Linked DNA regions of Flectobacillus major DSM 103. The protein of the gene in region 2 interacts with the protein of the main gene of each other region in a pairwise test. Links are inferred from orthologs where the notes say so. Each region holds a gene or a part of one and is shown on either strand. Other genes may lie near its edges.

Region 1 (5,660 bases), 660 kb from region 2 along the record:
AACTTTCCCTCTTGGAGTCGTCGCTTTTTTGGCCATGACCTAAGACAATTTGGTTAAAATTAGAGTATATTTTTTCTTGTAAATATTCAACGCTTACATCCAATAGCTTGGATGCTGCCACAAAGATACTTGATATTGTGCAATTCTTATCGTCTGTTTCAAGAAATAACTGCTCAATTGGGATAGTTGAAATACCCTTGCTGGCATTTGAATCATTTTTGAGCAAAGCACTGCCCAACGATACATAAAATTGGTTGTTGAGAAGCTGATGTAAGATTTGAGCATTATTGTTGAACCCATGAATTAGCCACGGAACAGTCGGCTTAATTTGCTGTTTAAAACGCACTATTTCTGGAAAGCTCCTTACACAATGAATAATCAAAGGCTTGGCCAATTGGCTAGCCAAATGGGCTTGTTTTTCAAAACTTTGCATTTGTAAATGCCAATCAACACGGGTATTTCTATCCAAACCACATTCGCCCAACATCAATACTTTGGGGTGTAACAATACCTCTGAAAGCACGGCAAAATCCTTTTCTACTCGGTCGCTGGTTAAGTCCCAAGGATGTAGCCCCGCCGAAAAATACTGATGAGCCTGAGCCTGATGAATTATATTGAGCCAATGGTCTAGCTCCTGTCTACTTGTTACCATTAGGTTCAAGACTTCGATAGATTCGGCTGTAGCCCGAAACTGATGTGTATGAATGTCGAGATAAGTCATATTTCAAAACAAAAATACAGGAAATAAGCAATCAAGTACCATTCAAGCCACTGAATTAAGTAAGTGCCTCACACAAAATATTACGCTTTATTGGTACAAAAACCTGAGGGTTTAGGGCATACGGTCAATTATAGTATCTGTCTATTTGATAAAAAGATTTTGGCACAAAGCATTTATTTTAATCCCTTTAACTAGCAGAATCCATAGAATTTTAGTACAAAGTTTGATTTTTCCCTACCTTTGTATTTTAATTCAGCAATTCAACTAATTACCGTACCAATTTGCTCTACAAAATTGAGATTTGGTACGAGACATAAAGCAGAAAGCAAAATGATTTATCCTATTGTACCTTACGGCGACCCAGTTTTGAGAAAAGTAGCTGTTGATATAGAGAAAGATTCAATTGATGTAAAAAAACTTGCCGAAGATATGTTTGAAACCATGTATGCGGCATCTGGAGTAGGTTTGGCAGCTCCACAAATTGGTATGAATATCAGAATGTTTGTGGTAGATGGCCGTCCATTCAATGAAGGGGAAGACTTAGACGAAAGAGACAAAGACCCTTCATTAGTAGATTTCAAAAAAGTATTTATCAATGCCGAAATCATCGAAGAAGATGGTGACGAATGGGCATTTGAAGAAGGCTGTTTGTCTATCCCAGGAATTCGTGCCGACGTTTTCAGACCAGAATATGTAAAAATCAACTATTTTGATACCGACTGGAACGAGCATACAGAGGTATATGAAGGGTTAGCGGCTCGTATTATTCAACATGAATACGACCATATCGACGGTATTTTGTTCACCGACCATTTGAGTCCAGTTAAGAAAAGAATGATTAAAAATAAGTTGAGCGATATTTCAAAGGGTAAAGTAAAAGTAGATTACAAAATGAAACTCAACAAATAAGCCATATCCCAAATCTAGTAATAGGTTTGGGATATTGTTTTATAGGTATATAAAGAATAGTACTGAATTTTGGGCGTAATAGCACGCTTATCTAACATACCTTTATCATGAAAAATATCATTGCAGGGCTATTATTTGCCATGTTGTGGGCATCGGCATCGGCGGCTACCAAAATAGGGTTATTGGTAGCACAGCCATTGGTGATTGGTAACTGCCGTTTCTTTATTGCGGGTTTTATTATGCTTTTTTATACCTATGCCATACAAAAAAACAGACTACCACAGGGCAAAGAATGGCAACAACTCTTGATGTACGGTTTTTTGAATGTAACCATTTATTTGGGGTGCTTTGTATTGGCAATGAAACACGTTTCGGCAGGTATTGGCTCGCTATCTACAGCTACCAATCCACTTATTATTAGTATGCTTTCTGCATTTTGGAGCAAACGACCTGTCAAATTAGCCGAATCAATAGGCTTGTTATTAGGAATTTTAGGCGTAGCTGTAGCCACTTACCCACTCCTCCAAAATAGCTTTGCGAGTATTGAAGGGTTATTGATTCTATCGGCTAGTATGCTTTCGTATTCGGTTGGTACGATCTATTATGCCAATCAAAAATGGGAATTACCCCTTTTGGCTATCAATGGCTGGCAGGTATTGCTTGGGGGTATTTTATTGCTGCCTGTTACTTTTTTCTTTACAGATTGGAACCACAACCAATATACAGTACAATTTTGGGGGTCGGTATTCTGGTTAGTAGTTCCAGTGTCTATTGGAGCAGTACAGTTATGGTTATACTTACTCAAAACCGATGCCGTAAAAGCCTCGTTGTGGTTGTTTTTATGTCCTATATTTGGGTTTGTGTATGCCTCTTTTCTGCTCAACGAACCTATTACTACTTATACCTACGCTGGTACAGCTTTAGTAATAGTAGGCTTATACTTAGCCCAAAGAACGAAAATATCTCGTACCGAAAAATAAGTTTTTCAAACTCCCCTATGCTTAAAAAACTAAATTGTGCATTCACTATTTTTCACCTAACCAACAGTATAAAACCTATAAAATATCAGCTCGTTAGACCCGATATTTGGTTATAATCCCGTTGAGAGCGTATTTGATGTGATAAGAGACCTTCATTCTCTAAAAAATCAATATTATATTTGCTAGCAGATATAACATATATTCCCCAAACCCTCTCTCTCAATCACTTTTATGAATCATTCACCTAGATATTGTCTTTTTTTGGCAGCTTGCCTCTTGCTCTTGGCTTGTGGTTTTATCAAAACAGATATAGAACACGCCCCTTGGCAAGATCTAGGTTGCGATTCTACCCAGCAAGTAAGCGACTTGTCTATCTACGACCTTGCCCAACCGTTTTATGAATCAGATACTCTTTTAGAACAAAATATTGTACCTCGGGCTGTTTTTGTAGCTATTGCAGCACATGACGGTACTATCAAAGCTACAGGAGTAACTCCTCTTCCAGAACAACATCCTCAGCTTATTACAACACCTGTGGGGGTCAACTCATTAAATAGTACTTGGATTGAACAAGAGTTTCTTGGAGGATTGGCCACAGCACCACGCTATTTGTACACGCGTTGGGAACAACTTTTGCTTAACGACCGTAATGATTTTTTGGCCAAGCGTGATACAATCAAGTCATTGATGGCACAAAAACATAAAAGTATTAGGGTAATTTCGGATTTGAGGTCGATTGCCAACCAAAGAAAATATCTAAAACGAAAACGTACGGCAGCTCCTGTGTCTATGCACAATTTTGGGCTAGCAGCCGATTTTGCCATTATGCGTGGGCGACGTATTTCTAACAATCTTGCCAGTTATCGTCCTCTGGACACGCTCACAGCTCAATTTGGCTTAACTTGGGGAGGCAATTTTGTAGGCTTTATGGATGTTGGACATATTCAGTATTTCAAAAATGGAGCCGAACTTATCCGTAAATATCCAGTACTTCGCTACGAATTTGAGCCTTACCGTCCACATTATTTGAGTACTATGCAAAAAGCCGTAGCCAATGGAAAACTACAGAAATCTGAAGATACAGCCGAGCTATTAACTACGATGAACGAGTTGCGCAAAAATCAGGCTTGCCCTTGTCACAACCCTCATGTTGCTATTCCTAAAGCAACCATTCAGCGTATTCAAGAGAAACTACAAGCGGCTAGTTATCAACAGTCAAGCGATTTATTATTGGTAGGCGATTTAGCTAGTCAAACGATTTCTTTGGTAAGTGCCAAAAGCACTATCAGCTATCAGTTAGGCAAATGGAGATAAGAAGAGGTAATGGTTTACCTCTTCTTTCAGTAAGCATATTGAATAACAAATCTTAGTTTTTAAAATAAACCAATAACTATCAAATAGTTAGTAAAAACTACAGTTTATTCCCTCTTAGAAAATCCCCTATATTCATTCGTTTTTTCATTTCGAGCTGCAATTCTTCTATGGCCAAAAAGGCATCCGAACACTTGAAATACAAATAGTTTTTGTTGTCAGATACCCACTGACCAACCGATACATCACTGGCAGGCTCAAAGTTGTTGACAATACGTGTCTTGTAAACCTTACAACCTTTTTCCTGTAGGGTAGTCCAGGCAGCAGGATATGGCGATAAGCCTCTTACAAAATCATAAACAGCCTTGGCTGGCTGATTCCAATTGATTTCACAAGTTTCTTTAAAAATTTTAGGAGCATGCTTTAACTCCTGATTTTCGTTTTGAGGCTCTTGTGGATAGCTACCAGCCTCGATAGCCCTAACGGTTTTTAGCACCAAATTAGCCCCAATGTGCATCAATCGCTCATAAACTGTCCCTACGTTGTCGTCTTCATGAATAGGCTCTTTTTCTTGAAAAATCACCGAACCTGTATCTATTTCATGTTTTAGGAAAAAAGTTGTAACCCCAGTTTCTTTTTCACCATTGATAATCGCCCAGTTGATTGGAGCAGCCCCTCGGTACTGTGGCAATAGCGAACCATGCAAATTAAACGTACCCAAAGGTGGCATATCCCAAACCACTTCGGGGAGCATCCTGAATGCTACTACAATCTGTAAATCAGCTTGGTAACTTTTCAGCTCGTCTAAAAAAGCGGGAGCTTTTAGCTTTTCGGGCTGTAATACTGGAATCTCAGGAGCATGGTTCAGCACATATTCTTTTACAGCCGACATCCCTATTTTTTGTCCACGCCCAATAGGCTTATCAGGAGCAGTAACTACCGCTACCACATTACAGTTGTTTTCCACCAATACCTTCAGGCTTTCCACTGCAAACTCGGGCGTACCCATAAATATAATTCTCATAACACTGGTAGTTTTATTGTAATCACGCAATAAAAATGAGGCCAAGGCGTTGTCAACAACACGCAAAATACTCGCTATCAATTATTGCGTTATATTTATTCTTTTAAAAACACAAAAGTAATTTCATTTTGAATTAGACAGAAAAAAAATTACCTTTGTAATCTCAATTCAAAAAATATGAAACGAGCAACAACAATAACAAATAAAATATAGCTTCGATTTTTCTGCAAAGGTCTCAAAAAATCTTGTAGAACGGTTCGAGGCCGTTCTTTTTTGTTTGTTAGGGTTTTGTTTATTTTTTCAGATTTACTTTTTTTGCTGGCAACCACTTGTCAGTAATTTTTTTTGTATACAGTTCAAAATAGTCAATAACTTATAAACATAGCATAATAGTATGGCAAAGATACAGTATTACACGCAGGAAAAACTAGAGGAACTAAAAGCAGAGTTACACTACTTGAAAATTCAAGGACGTGCAGATATGGCCAAACAAATCGCCGAGGCCCGTGACAAAGGAGACCTTAGTGAGAATGCCGAGTACGATGCAGCTAAAGATGCCCAAGGGTTGTTGGAAATGAAGATTTCAAAAATGGAGGAAATTGTATCCAATGCTCGTGTATTGGACGAATCGTCTATTGACACATCGAAAGTATCTATTTTGTCGAAAGTAAAAATCAAAAACCGTAGAAATGGAGCCGAAGTAACCTACACTTTG
Region 2 (8,429 bases):
TAAATCGGTTTCACGAGTCATTACTTTACCCGAAGCCGACACCAAATATACTTCGTCAACAAACGGACGGTGTAAATCAAGCTTATCATCGTCGATAGCATTTAAGAATGCCGTATTTTTAGCACGTTGTTCGTCCGACAAGACATCGTCTTTCAAAGCATGCTTTACAGCATTTACTAGCTCTTCGATAGAACCTACGCATACCTCTTCGGTATCTTCCGAACGCCAAATAGGTAGTGGTGTACCCCAATAACGAGAACGAGACAAGTTCCAATCAACCAAGTTTTCCAACCAGTTACCAAAACGGCCAGTTCCTGTCGATTCGGGCTTCCAGTTGATAGTATTGTTCAGAGCTATCAACTTATCTTTTACGGCCGTTGTACGAATAAACCAAGAGTCGAGTGGGTAATATAACACTGGTTTATCGGTACGCCAACAGTGTGGATAAGGGTGGTCAAATTTCTGAACATTAAAAGCTTTATTTTCAGTTTTCAACTGAATAGCAATACGTTCATCGACCGATAGGTATTTGTCACGACCTTGTTTAATGCGTTGTTCTTCTTTTTCTTCATCAGAAAGGTACGCTTCTTTTACAGGCTCGTTGGCGTAGTCGGTGATTTCAGCAACAAAACGACCTTGGCGATTAACGATAGGCACTTCTTTGCCATTTTCGTCTCTTACCATAATCGAAGGAATACCATTTTGTTGAGCCACTCTAAAGTCGTCTGCACCAAAAGTAGGCGATGTATGTACCACCCCTGTACCATCTTCGGTAGTAACAAAATCACCAATAATTACACGAAATGCAGGAGCATCAGGCTGAATATACGGGAAAAGTTGTTCGTATTCGATACCCTCTAGGTGTGCACCTTTCATCTCCATAACAACTGTCCAAGGAATGATTTTATCACCATCTTTGTAAGTAGTAAAATCGGCATCTTTTCCTTTTTCGTTGAAATACTTTCCTACCAAATCACGAGCCAAAACTACATTTACAGGCAAATAGGTATATGGATTAAATGTTTTTACCAACACATAATCAATATTTTTACCTACTGTCAAAGCCGAGTTGGCTGGCAAAGTCCAAGGCGTGGTAGTCCAAGCCAAGATATAAATGTTATCGCTATTGGCGGCATCGAACAAATAGCCCGATTTGCCAGTAAGTTTTACTTTAAACTGAGCCGTTAAAGAAGTATCTTTTACTTCACGATAACAGCCAGGCTGATTAAGCTCGTGCGAAGACAACCCTGTTCCTGCTGCTGGCGAATACGGCTGAATGGTGTATCCTTTATAAAGCAAACCTTTATCGTATAGCTTTTTCAAGAGATTCCATACCGACTCGATATAGTTGTTCTCGTAAGTAATATAGGGGTCGTCGAGGTCTACCCAATAGCCCATTTTTTCGGTTAGGGTATTCCATTGGTCGGTAAATTTCATTACCGTTTCACGACACTTTTGGTTATACTCTTCTACCGATATTTTTTTACCAATATCATCTTTGGTAATACCTAATTCTTTTTCTACTTGAAGCTCGACAGGCAAACCGTGTGTATCCCAGCCGCCTTTACGTTTTACCTGCTTTCCTTTGAGGGTTTGGTAACGGCAGAAAATATCTTTGATAGCACGTGCCATCACATGGTGAATACCGGGTGCTCCGTTGGCCGAAGGCGGACCTTCATAAAAAGTAAATGTAGGCTGACCTTCACGGATTTCGACTGATTTTTCGAAAACTTGATTCTCTTGCCAAAATTTCAGGATTTCATCTGCAACCTGAGCGTAATCGAGGTTTTTATATTCTTTGAAGTTCATTATAAACAGTTTTCTAAAATACGTGTTCTTTACTATAACTGAGCTAGTACGTTGGGTATTGCTCAAAATTCTTGTATAACTGATACCTAACGACTTGCCTCAAAATTCCTGCAAAAGTACAAAATCCTTTTTAAATAAATGATGCTTAGTGCGGAAAAGGCAGTGGCTATTCGGCTTTGGGCTTTGGACAAAGGGTATTATAAGATAAAAATAAAAAAGTTGTACCTGAAAACAGATACAACTTTCGATACAACCTTAAAAGATTATTGCCCTTCTAACTCTCCTACTTATGAAATTTTTTGTTTTACTTTATTAGTGAATTAAAGTGAAAAAGTGGTTAGGATAACTCTAAAACCCTATAAACTAAACCTTATGAATACGCTTTACTCTTGTTTACAGTCGCAAGAAGCTGCACCAACTTGAGACTATGTTTTATTTTTTTTATGCAATCTGACAACTCGAAGAAATTTTAGCGGTTAGGTATTGTTTTCTCTTTAACTTTATTGCCTTATTGTTGATACAAATTTATAGCAGAAACTGGCCTTCTGAATTTGTATTCGATAAACTGTAGTAAATAGAACATTTTTGGTAAAAAACGGAAGGAAATCGGTAATAAGAGTTGGGAGGAAAAGAAACAAAAGTCACTCCATATAATTTGATAGCACAGAAAACATTTGTTATAGATACCCATATAGAACCAATGAAAATGCGTAAAAAGGCCGACTTGCCAGCCAAAATTTGTCAAACTTGTGGAAAGCCGTTTGTATGGCGCAAAAAGTGGGAAAAAGTATGGGATGAGGTAAAGTATTGCTCAGATAGATGTAGAAATACTAAAAAATCAGCAGGAAGCTAGCTTGGAAGCTGATAATTAATGCTAGATAACCATCCTGCTAAAATTGGGGATTCTATTTATCGTAGTAAACCACTTGGCAACATATCAATATGTCTAATGCAAAAAACAGAATTAAGAAAACTATACAAAGAAAAACGTAAGGAGCTATCTCAATCCGATTTTGAGGAGCGTTGTCGGGCTATTGTTGAGGGAATATTGACCCATTTTGATTTTTCATCGGTAGAATATCTTCATCTATTTTTACCTATCCATCGGCAACGAGAAATAGATACCTATAAGCTCATAGATCAACTCAAAAACCGTTACCCCTTGCTTAAAATAGTTGTACCGAAGGTAATACCCAACTCGTTCGAGATGACACACTACCTATACACCCCCACTACCCTCGAACTCAATTCGTGGGGTATTCCAGAGCCACTGCCCATCAGACAAAACCAAATCGCTGAATCACAGATACAAGTGGTAATTGTGCCTTTACTGATTTTTGATACACAAGGCAATCGGGTTGGTTATGGCAAAGGGTTTTATGACAGATTTTTGCAAAAGTGTACCAACAACCCACTAAAAATAGGCGTTTGTATAGAAAATGCCGTTGAAAAAATAGATAATATCGACCCTTTCGACATACGACTGGATTTTTGTGTAAGCCCCAACACCTTGTATGATTTTAGGTAAGTAATTGACAAATAGTGTATTATTGACAGGTTTTAAGCCCCGTTTTAGGTAAATATTACCAATATATTATTCAAACTAAAAAAAATCCTTTTCTCTTCCAAGATTATAGAGTAATTTTGCGGACTTTTTAACAGGTCGCAAAGTAGTGAAAATCAGAAAATTACTGCGATTTTGGAAAGAAGGCTTTTGGAAAGGGTATTTTATACTAAAACACCGCAGACGAATGCACTTATCTCGATATTGGAAAATAGGTTTGGTGGTATTGTGTATGCTTTTAGGAGCAGGTAGTACTTGGGCTCAATCAGGACAAGGGCAACAAAAAGAGTTGAAGTTCATAACGGCAGAAAAACGATTTCTAGGTGTTCGCTTTATTTATGACCGACAAATTATCAACAACCCTTTGGCTTTGCAAATACCAATGCTACAACTACGTGACCCCGAGGTAAGCAGAGAGTTTTTGATGTACAAAAGCCAGCGGCAGGCCGTTCAGTGGTTGAGCCTTATTTCGGCAGGTGTTTCGCTTTATACCATTTTTAATCGAGACAAAGTTTCCGATGGTTTTTATTGGGGTACAGTTGGTGGCACACTTCTTGTGAATAGCTATCTCAATATTAAATCGAATATCCATTTAGGTAGGGCTGTAAACCGCTTCAATCAGCAGGTTTTACTTCAAAATCAAATAGGATTAAGTATGGAAACCTTGCCAACACAGCAAACTGTAGCTGGACTCAGTTGGCGACATAGCTTTTAAATACAAGTAAATTTTTAATATAACCAAAAACAAAGTACGTAAAACAATGAAAGTAGCAGTAGTCGGAGCCACGGGTTTGGTCGGTGGCGAAATTATGAAAGTTTTAGCGGAACGCAACTTCCCTGTAACAGAACTTATTCCAGTAGCCTCAGAACGTTCTGTAGGTAAACAGATTGAGTTTAAGGGTAAGCAGTACACCGTAGTAGGCTTCGAAGATGCTATCAAGTTAAAACCTGATGTAGCTATTTTCTCGGCAGGTGGTGGCACTTCTACCAAAATCGCCCCATTGTTTGCTGAAGCAGGCATTACGGTGGTTGATAACTCGTCGGCTTGGCGTATGGACCCTACCAAAAAATTGGTAGTACCCGAAATCAACGCCCAAACATTGACAAAAGAAGATAAAATCATTGCAAATCCTAACTGCTCGACTATCCAGATGGTCGTGGTGTTGAATCCTTTGCATTTGAAATATAAAATCAAAAGAGTAGTTGTATCGACTTACCAGTCGGTAACAGGAACAGGTAAAGCTGCTGTAGACCAACTATTTGCTGAGCGTGAAGGCCGTACAGATGTACCTGCGGTATATCCTCACAAAATCGACTTAAACGTTTTGCCGCATATTGATGTATTCTTAGACAACGGTTATACCAAAGAAGAAATGAAAATGGTAAACGAAACTAAGAAAATCATGATGGACGATTCTATTGCGGTAACTGCCACAACAGTACGTATTCCGACAGTAGGCGGCCACTCAGAAGCGGTAAATATCGAGTTTGAAAACGAATTTGATTTACAAGAAGTATACGACATTTTGTCGAAAGCAGAAGGTGTTGTAATCCAGGATGACCCTAAAAATGTGTTGTATCCAATGCCATTGACGGCACACGGAAAAGACGAGGTTTTTGTAGGCCGTATCCGTCGCGATGAATCACAACCTAAAACATTGAATTTGTGGATTGTAGCCGACAACCTTCGTAAGGGTGCTGCTACTAACGCTGTTCAAATTGCGGAATACTTAAGTAAAAATAGTCTTTTATAATTTTAGGTTTGAGCATCAAGAGTCAAAAAAGGAAGAGGAGCATTTGATATTGGAGTGGTGTCCAGCAAATCTTTTGGCTCATCTTCATTGAATTGAAAAACCGAGGTATTTATCTCGGTTTTTTTGTTGGTTTTTAAATATCACTCTTTTTTTCGTAATAAGAAGCAGGCTTTGGCAAACTCAATACGGGTGGTCGCCAATAGATTTTTTTACCAAACTTAAAAGTAAATCCTGCATGAATACTATATAAAGAACTAAAGCCTCCCTGACTTTCGGTATAAGCAATACCCGAATACTTCATTTTGATATACACTCCCAAGCGGTCGGTAGGGTCTTGAAACTGAACTCCTGCACTTGGCGAAAAGCCCCAATTAATGCTATTTTTTAAGGGCGTATCTTTTACTAAACTTTCATATCCACGTACAATATGGGCATCGTATTGGCTAACATAAGTACCTGTTTCTATACCAACAAAAGGTTTAACTACTTTTTTATTCCATAAATAGTACTCGGCCAATACCGAAATCGGAACTACTCTTTTAAATATCTTGCCATAACTCAAAGGAAGTACATCACTTTGGGTTTGAATAGTAAGCCCTACTCGCATATCATAAATGCCAATATTAGCCCCTAATTTCAGTTTTTCATTGATATGTTTACGCAGGCTAAAGTCTAAACCTGTTCCAGCAAATTTGGCATTGTTGCCCCATGCCTTTTCCCCCACATAACTGAATCCAGTACTTACTTGAATCTGACCCATAACATTGACGCAATATAACAATAGAAGTGCTAGGAAAAGTTTTTTCATAATTTGCTAGGTTTTCATGAGATGTATTAATTATACAATTAAAGATAAGCAAAAAAATAATAGGTAGTTTACTGGTAATCAATAATTTAAGAGCAGCCTTTATTGTCAGAGTTAAGGTATAAAAAAAGCGAGGCTAGCCTCGCTTTTTTTATACCTTAACTCTATTTTATTATTTCAGCACATAGGCCAACTGAGCTTCGTATTCGGTAATCCATGCTGTAATTTCACTCACGATTTGCTTCATCGAAATACTCGGCTTCCATCCTGTTAAGTTGGTTACTTTGGTATTATCGGTTACGTACAATCTAATATCGGCAGCACGGTTTTCGGTAATCTGCTTGATAGGAATAGTTTTGCCTGTCACTTCCTGACAAATTTGAGTAAGTTCTTGCAAAGAGGCACTTACTTCAACGCTCCCTCCTACATTCAGAATTTCTCCATTAACTGTATCTATATTATGTAATTGAAAATCAATCAAACGGTACAAATCCAATACATGCAGCATATCGCGGGTTTGCTTGCCAGAACCACCGTAGCCAATATAAGCCAATTGCTGTTCAAAGAAATGTTTGGCTACCCAAAGCACCATAACACCTTGGTCTACTTTACCCATTTGCCAAGGGCCAGTGAGTACTCCACAACGGTTAATTACCGTTTTGAGGCCATAAAATTCGTTGTATTCATGAATCATCAGCTCAGAAGCCAATTTGGTAGCTCCGTACAAAGATCTTGCTCCATCTAGCGGAAAATCTTCGGCAATACCTTTCGACGACACCCCTCTAACAGGTTGTTCATCGGCCAAGGCAAAGCGTGTTTCTGTTTCTACAAAATTAAGTTTCTCGATGGTTTTGATAGGATAGATACGGCTTGTAGAAAGGAAAATGAAATTGGCATTCACTTTTTTGGCATAATTCAAGCAATTGATAGTACCTACCAAATTGGTATTGATTAAGTAATCAGGTGTTCCGTCTAGTCCAGCCAATACCGATGGCTCTGCCGAGGCTTCAATAACCGAATCTACGACAGGGAGGGCATCAAAATCCTCTTTGTTACGAATATCGCCATGAACAAATATTGCTCCTGCCTGAGCCAAACGAGGCAAGTTTAATTCAGAACCTTTTCTACGAAGGTTGTCTAGGCAAATAACTTCGTATTGAGGATAATTGGTTTTGATGGCAATAGCTAGTGAAGAACCCACAAACCCAGCTCCTCCAGTAATTAATATTTTCATAAACTGTTTTATTTAAAGTAAAAAAGTGTTCTATTGTTTGGCACAAGGCTAAGCATAGAACACTATTTTGATGGGATTATTCAATTCGTTTGAGTCGAATATTTTCGGCTGGGCGAATAATAAGCGGTACTTTTTCTACTTTTACGGCACTGGTATCAAGGCCAAACCATTTGTCTTCAGAAGGGGTAAAATCCTTGATAAAGAAGTAGGCTTTCATAATAAGTGCTTCAATAAGAGGCAGTTCGTTGTCATAAGAAAGGAATTTTTCCAATACAACAAAACGGAAATCCCCTATTACATTCTGACGATTCAATGACTCGTAGCGCGAAGTAATATCAACCTCCCCATTTTTCACCATTTCTTCTACTACTTTTCGGAAATAAAGATTGATTTTTTGTTCTATCCTAAAACCTAGTCTAAACGTAACTTTAATTACATCGTCTGGCTCAATTACCTTTACTTTATACTCCATGGTATAGGGGTCGTCGAGGGTATCGACGTGCACAAACCAATAAATATCAGCACGTTTAGGTCTTTTTTGGAAAATAGAATAAATAATTTTTGATTCAATCTCGCCTGTACGGGCAGCATTCGACATAAATACCAAGTGAGTTGCATATTTAGGAATACTCATATCTTGGCTAAGGTCTTTTAATGGAGCTATATAATCGCTTACTTTTACATATTCTGTCAAACGCATTTTGATAATAAAAGCACGATACCAAATCACCATAAGCGTAATAATACCCAAGGCAATAAATAACGATACATACCCCCCATGCACAAATTTGCGTAGGTTAGCTACCAAGAATGAGCCTTCAATAGAAACATATACAACGATAAAGGCTACAATCCACCACATATCAAACTTCTTGACATGGAGATAATAGGCCATCAGAGCCGTAGTCATCAACATGGTTAGGGTAATAGCCAAGCCATAGGCAGCTTCCATATTGGTAGATTCTTTGAACCACAATACTACCCCAATACACCCCAGCCAAAGGAAGATATTCATACTTGGTACATACAATTGCCCTTTTTGGTCGGAAGGGTAATGTAAGCGTACTTTTGGCCAAAAGTTAAGACGAATAGCCTCCGAAACCAACGTAAATGACCCCGAAATAAGGGCTTGACTGGCAATAATAGCTGCTGCTGTAGCAATAACAATTCCCCAAATCAAGAACCATTCTGGCATTAATTCAAAGATAGGCTTACGACCATTGAGCAATTGCCCCTGCTGATGAATCAACCAAGACCCCTGCC

Evidence for each region.
Region 1: the proteins of FLEMA_RS71080 (region 2) and def interact in binary tests that used the Escherichia coli proteins (3 or more experiments, as listed by UniProt). The link is inferred for Flectobacillus major DSM 103 from one-to-one orthologs.

What each region holds. Positions count from the first base shown.
Region 1 is NZ_KE386491.1:2,890,177-2,895,836, forward strand. Bases 1-2,840 are described here. They hold def (peptide deformylase), read left to right. Parts: upstream 1-1,051; coding sequence 1,052-1,630; downstream 1,631-2,840. Other genes in these bases: FLEMA_RS69600 (TatD family hydrolase), read right to left, coding at 1-721; FLEMA_RS69605 (DMT family transporter), read left to right, coding at 1,738-2,610. Outside these bases: FLEMA_RS69610 (M15 family metallopeptidase), read left to right, coding at 2,842-3,924; fmt (methionyl-tRNA formyltransferase), read right to left, coding at 4,022-4,945; transcription elongation factor GreA, read left to right, coding at 5,340-5,660. UniProt on the Escherichia coli protein: Removes the formyl group from the N-terminal Met of newly synthesized proteins. Requires at least a dipeptide for an efficient rate of reaction. N-terminal L-methionine is a prerequisite for activity but the enzyme has broad specificity at other positions.
Region 2 is NZ_KE386491.1:3,542,947-3,551,375, forward strand. What follows is about bases 3,343-6,130. They hold FLEMA_RS71080 (aspartate-semialdehyde dehydrogenase), read left to right. Parts: upstream 3,343-4,134; coding sequence 4,135-5,127; downstream 5,128-6,130. Other genes in these bases: FLEMA_RS71075 (hypothetical protein), read left to right, coding at 3,561-4,088; FLEMA_RS71085 (hypothetical protein), read right to left, coding at 5,261-5,935; FLEMA_RS0133270 (NAD-dependent epimerase/dehydratase family protein), read right to left, coding at 6,105-6,130. Outside these bases: ileS (isoleucine--tRNA ligase), read right to left, coding at 1-1,809; FLEMA_RS71065 (DUF2256 domain-containing protein), read left to right, coding at 2,516-2,662; FLEMA_RS71070 (5-formyltetrahydrofolate cyclo-ligase), read left to right, coding at 2,759-3,337; more of FLEMA_RS0133270, read right to left, coding at 6,131-7,166; FLEMA_RS0133275 (KUP/HAK/KT family potassium transporter), read right to left, coding at 7,243-8,429.